Regions from separate parts of the Paenibacillus sp. RRE4 genome, predicted to be linked through region 2. Evidence: riboswitches for the same ligand, from Rfam matches in the RefSeq annotation. Region 2 holds a riboswitch; the other holds the start of a gene.
The links. Region 2 has a riboswitch for glycine ahead of sdaAB (L-serine ammonia-lyase, iron-sulfur-dependent subunit beta). Riboswitches for the same ligand answer to the same signal wherever they lie in the genome.
Positions count from the first base shown of each region.

Region 1 (3,187 bases), on a different contig from region 2:
TGATCTCCGGCTGATATGGGGTATAGGCAGTATAAAACTCAGAACGGGAAATGACATGGTTGATAACCGAAGGGATGTGGTGGTCATAGATGCCTGCGCCAAGGAAACTGGCATGTGTCTCGAAGTTGGCATTGGAGCCAGCCTGTTTCGACATATGGCGGGTTAAGGCATATTCATCCAGTTTGGAAGAGACAGGCAACTCGCCCTGATAACGAATCTCCTGCGGGATATCTTTAAACAGATCTTCAATCGAATCCACACCGATTGTGGCGAGCATCGCGCTCTGATCTTGTTCGGTCATGGGAATGTAGCGGTGCTTGCTCATGCTTGCTCAGCTCCTTGAGTAGGTGTCTTTGGCGTACGTGTCCGTTTATGAAAAGGGGTCTTGACGACCTCGGCTTTCAGCTTTTTGCCACGAATCTCAATCTCCAGCGGAGTGCCTATTGCAGCATGATTGCTGTCAATTAGGGCAAGGCCAAGATTACGCTTCAAAGTTGGGGACTGTGTTCCGGTTGTCACTTCACCAATCTGAACGCCACCCGCATAGATCGGGTAATGTGGCCGTGGTATACCACGCTCCAGCACTTCGATGCCGATCAGCTTGCGGGCAGGGCCGTCATTTTTTTGTTGCAACAAAGCTTGATGTCCAATAAAAGGTCCGGCATTTAACTTCACGAACATCCCAAGTCCTGCCTCCAGTGGAGAGATGGTTGGTGACAGCTCCTGACCGTACAAAGGCAACTTTGCTTCGAATCGCAGTGTATCACGCGCACCAAGTCCCGCTGGAACGAGGCCCACATCAGCACCTGCTTCCATCAGTCCGTTCCATACCAGAGCCGCCTGATCTGCTGCAACATACAGTTCAAAACCATCTTCACCTGTATATCCAGTGCGCGACAGTAGCAACTTTATTCCACATACCTCGGCATGCTGTACGAAGCGGAACGGTTCAATGGACCTTGCATCCACCTCTGAACCTGTAACCTTCGAGAGAATATCGACCGCTAAAGGGCCTTGTAGCGCCAGTAACGCCGTTTGCTCGGAATCATTGGTCATGTTTACGCCAGGTACGATATGCTCCTGAAGCCACGCCCAATCCTTGTCGATATTAGAGGCATTGACAACCAGCATGTAGTGTTGCTCCGCCAGTTTGTAGATCAGCAGATCATCTACTACACCACCATCGGGATAACACATCAGCGTGTATTGTGCCTGACCTGGTACAATTGCGGTCACATCGTTGGTTGTCATGTGTTGTAAAAAGGCTTCCGCCTGTTCACCCGTTACGGTGAATTCGCCCATATGGGATACATCAAACAGCCCGGCGCGCTCGCGTACGGCTTCATGCTCTTTTTGAATACCGCTAAACTGCACGGGCAACTCCCAGCCGCCAAAATCAATGCAACGTACACCTTCATATTGCGCATATAGGGGGAAGAGTGGTGTTCTTAACAAATCAGACATCCAATCACCTCGTCATGGGCCGTTAGTAGGCCAAGTATGAAAACACGTTCTGTGAGCCAGATCATTAATGCTTAAGTAGTTTTAGTATTCGAGACTTAACAGCCGACCGTTCTACATTTTTTCATTTGTTATGTTTAGTACGATCCTGGAACCTGCAATTCATTTTTTGGGAAAAAGGAAAAGGACAGGCCAAAGAACCGGCATGCCAAGTAGCACGCTGTATTCTTAGGCTCTGTCCCTTGTACCTGAGAGTTACCCCGCCGTTTATTCAGACAGGTTTCCCCTTGGGTGATCATAACATCCATATAGGACGATTAGATGCTCTCCAGAGTTGCGTCCTGTAAAAGTCCTTTTGCCTGAGAGATTCACCCCCGCTTGTCGGTGGTTTACTCCTTCGGCGCCGCCTCATGCACATCCCCAAACCGGGTGTACGGGCAATCTCTCCCTTTACATTCATCCGCGGTTCATACGTAGTCCAATTAACTTCAGTTGCTCTTCTCATTAAAACGTGGATACACTCTGGATGTCAAGAACAATATCATTAAAATTGTGTAAAATACGAATATTTAATTATAAATACTCATAAATGTTCGTTTATTCTGAAAGAGTGCGCTTACTATTCTAATATTCACCATTATATGCAGAAAGAGTAGTGTAAGGTTACACACGGTGAGGTGTCTAAATTTAAATAAACTGTGAGCTAACTTGACATTTGAATCTGAAATATCATACGCTATTGTTTGGGAAAAAGGTGAAGGTCAAAGAACGCATGCACTCATTAATGAAAAGCGAGGCGGATATCGATGAGCGAATTGAGAAATGATTTCCTGTACAGTAAAGAGCACGAATGGGTGCAAACCGTAGGGGAGGATACCGTACGTATTGGCATTACCGAGTTCGCGCAGCATCAGCTGGGTGACATTGTGTTTGTGGAATTGCCTGATCTTGAAGCCGGTGTAAAGGCAGAAGACAGCATCGGTACGATTGAATCCGTCAAAACGGTGTCTGATCTGTTCTCACCCGTCAGCGGCACCATTGTTGCAGTGAATGAAGCTTTGCAGGACTCGCCGGAACTGGTGAATAGCTCTCCTTACGAAGAAGGCTGGATGATCGAAATTCGCGTCGATGGAGATGTAACAGCTGCATTATCCACATTGCTGAATGCGGATGCTTATCTTAAACATACTGAGGAATAGAATTAGACCGGATTGTCGAGTTGATTTGTACTTATTGACATATATATAATCTCATTCGAATATAAAAATATTGTTCTTCAAACCTGCGTGAGCTATAGAGCTTATGCAGGTTTTTTGCTGTTTTTTTGGCATATTGGAGGAAATTAAGTAAGAGTAACTTAAAATCGCGAATAAAAAAATGGCAAACGGACCAAGCTATTTTATTGCTTTGCATGTTGTATATGAATAAAGTCATAGGCAGAAAAAACCTTGAGTATCAACGGATTGAGCATATATTCCTAATTAAAAGCGATTACATAATCCAATGTTGTCATCATTGTTCATGACGAAAGTACGCTTTCATTTGATTGAACAGGAAGGGTTTCTCGCTTAGGATTACAGCAGGGGATCAATGATACCCCTTTCATACGAAATAATGACTTGATTCAAGGAGGATAAACCAATGAGTAATTTGGATCAAACATCCAATTCCAAAGGTGGGTTACGTGTTGGTGTGCAACGCTTCGGACGATTCCTGAGCGGTATGG
Region 1 is NZ_JAUZUT010000008.1:47,143-50,329, reverse strand. It holds gene gcvPA (aminomethyl-transferring glycine dehydrogenase subunit GcvPA) at 1-325, opposite strand, end outside; gene gcvT (glycine cleavage system aminomethyltransferase GcvT) at 322-1,464, opposite strand; glycine riboswitch at 1,695-1,795, opposite strand; glycine riboswitch at 1,799-1,921, opposite strand; gene gcvH (glycine cleavage system protein GcvH) at 2,268-2,660, shown strand; gene Q9R46_RS23850 (PTS mannitol transporter subunit IIBC) at 3,103-3,187, shown strand, end outside.
Region 1: it holds a riboswitch for glycine, as region 2 does, so the genes downstream of both, gcvT (glycine cleavage system aminomethyltransferase GcvT) here and sdaAB (L-serine ammonia-lyase, iron-sulfur-dependent subunit beta) in region 2, are expected to answer to the same signal.

Region 2 (3,187 bases):
AACAAGCGTCTCGCATAACCTGAGCAAACCAGGTTCGCGGACGCTTGTTTGTTATGAAGTAATAACGACTAACATGCTCTAATTACTACTTGCTAATTGCTAATCGGAACCTGGTTGTGTGCTCCTTAGCTATTTGGCCCCATCCTGTAAATGATCCAATTGCTACTCTGCCTCTGAGCCTGTTTGTGATGTTTCGGATGTCTCATCCGGCAACCGCTTGGCCTTCGGTTTCGCCAGCTTCTCCATCATCTTGCGGCCTGTAGGTGTCTGGGCGAGCCCGCCTTGCGCTGTCTCGCGGTGACGGCTTGGCATCGCGCTGCCTACCTCCAACATCACGTCGATGACTTCGTCAGACGGAATGGCACTGCGTACACCAGCGAGTGCCATATCTGCGGCAGCCAGTGCAGTAACGGCACCGAGTCCGTTGCGCACGATGCATGGAATCTCTACAAGGCCAGCAACCGGATCGCAGATGAGGCCCAGTGTATTTTTCAAAGCCAATCCTACAGCATGCACCACCTGCTCCGGCGTCCCTCCGCGAAGCTCCACCATCGCACCGGCAGCCATGCCAATCGCTGAACCTACTTCCGCCTGACAACCGCCCTCGGCCCCTGAAATAAATGAATTGTTGGCGATCACGTATCCAATAGCACCAGCGCAGAACAATCCATTCACCAGATGTTCATCCGTCCAGCCAAATCGTTCCTGCGAGCTGATAAACACGCCCGGAATGATGCCACAAGAGCCCGCCGTTGGGGTAGCCACGATACGTCCCATAGAAGCATTCACTTCCGATACACATAGCGCATAGGCCATGGCAAGGGCAGAAGCATCACCTGAGCACGTTTCGCCTTGGCGAATATATTCGGCCATCTTTTTCCCATCCCCACCCGTCAGTCCGCTACGTGAGGTGGTATCTTCTGTAAGTCCTTTACGAACGGCTTCTTTCATCACCTGGTAGTAATCCGACATCTGCTTTACCACGTCTGTTTCCGGTGTATTTGTCTCCTGCACCTGCTCTTCAATCATCAACTGTGCAATGGTTTTGGACTCCGCAGTGCAGATGGCGTTCAATTCATGTAGATGTTTAAACCGCATCCGGATCAACCCCTCTCTTCAGATCAATCACACGTATGTCCAGCATATGGTCCAATGAACGCAGCTTGCTCAGCGTGTCTTCACTCGGCGGTGCATCCATCTCCATTGCTGTTAGTGCCTCACCATCACGAGCCTTTCGATCCACTTGCATATAGCCGATATTCACTCCGGATGAGCTAATGGTTGAGGTCACGGATGCCAGCACTCCCGCTTTATCGGCATGACGCAAAACAAGTGTCGGAAACTCTCCACTGATCTGTACGCGAAAATCGTTTAACGCATGCACAGATACACTGCCGCCACCGATGGAAGCACCTATTAAAGAGCATGCCCGTTCACCGTGCCACAATTCAATCTTGACCGTGTTCGGATGGGGAGCTGGCAGACCGCTGGTGTAAAATTCAACCTCCATGCCTGCTTCATCTGCATACTGCTCTGCATCCGGTATACGCGGATCATCTGTAACGTAACCGAGCAAGCCGCCGATTAGTGCCAGATCTGTTCCATGTCCCTGATAGGTATCCGCAAATGAGCCATATAATGTAAGTCTCGCACGTTCCGGCGTACATCCCAGCCACTGACGCGCAATTCTCCCCAATCTTGCCGCACCGGCTGTATGTGAACTGGATGGTCCCGTCATCGACGGACCAATAATTGAAAAAACATCTTTAAATCGCACCTTGTAACCCTCCAATTGGTTTTGTCATCGCCATGCGGACAAGACCGCCATAATGTTCCTGATTTACTGATTGATGACATTAAAAAAGGACAGAAGAAGGCCGTTAGCCCTCTCTCTGTCCTTGATACCTGAGAGTTTCATGATTCTAGCGCCAGGGAAGAACAAGGCCGAGTACACGCAAGCACTCACCTGTTCAGCAATCTGACAATCATATACCCCTTGGGTGGCGCTTCTTCCGCGCACTCTCCAGAGCTGCGTCCAACGACGGTACTTTTACCTGAGAGATTAACGGTTATGCCGGGTGCATAACTGCTTGCTCCTTCGGTGCCTAAGCCATCTGTACAGTACAGTTCCGCATCTAAAATGGCATCTATCATGCTTACTTGTACTGTATTGCATCATCATCCTGCTCAGGTCTCTCCCGCTCGTTATCATTCGCTATATTCTGTTCTTTCATGAATGAAAGTTCACCATTCTGCCATGCATTCAATCATATACAGCGTAATATGCCATACTCTATATGTCAATAAAAGTGACGTAATCTCAGGGTACATCATTTTCTATATACGATATGCTCATTTCATTCATATGGTTCAAAGCTTGTTCAATCTTTTTCTACCAGCCAACATTATTTCGCTGGCTTCGGTATTTGCAGCTCATTTACCCACATCTGTAGTTGCTCTTCTGTCCAAAAATCATTTTCGCCCATGACCGAATAACGAAGACCGTCCTCACTCCACGACAAGTTCCGAATCATAGACATGTATGAACCCTCTGTATCACGAATGTTAACTTTCTTTTCCTCTGGAAGCAGCTTTTCATCACCGTTTTCCTCTAGTGCTTTGAATACGGTCATGCTGATTTCTGGTTTGTTATCCTTCACATAATACAACGTTACTTCATCCCGGCCGTTTTCACCCATAGACGAAATGAGCTCAATTCTCGACAAGTTCATATCTTTTCCTACATATTGTAGAAAGGGCTGGCCCACGGACTTCTCTGCCTCTTCCAGTGTGATTTCTTGGTTATTCATCACGTCATTCATTTTTTTCACTTCAACATCTGCAGGAATATCCAGCGTAAACGTCTGGTCTGTGAACTCAGGATTGTAATTGATCCGGTCATATAGAAACTCTGATTTGGTATCCCCATGCGTACTGGTGGCTTTAACAACCATCCACTCTTTGGGGTTTATCCAATACTCCGAAGACATGGACAGTGAATCCTCATCCTTCGGCGTTAATTCAATATGAATGACCTCCTGGTCTTGAAGCTTTTCCTGACCCAGCATCTTCACATTATGGTTGTCACGCATACGTTCCAGTTGATCCACCAGCATCTGCTTCTGGGTCTGGTTGGGTTCCTGCTGGAGCGCTGATGAATCCATCGCAAAAGCGGTCTTCGCCTCTT
Region 2 is NZ_JAUZUT010000004.1:160,010-163,196, reverse strand. It holds gene sdaAA (L-serine ammonia-lyase, iron-sulfur-dependent, subunit alpha) at 163-1,098, opposite strand; gene sdaAB (L-serine ammonia-lyase, iron-sulfur-dependent subunit beta) at 1,088-1,777, opposite strand; glycine riboswitch at 1,891-2,029, opposite strand; glycine riboswitch at 2,034-2,211, opposite strand; gene Q9R46_RS20790 (LolA family protein) at 2,406-3,187, opposite strand, start outside.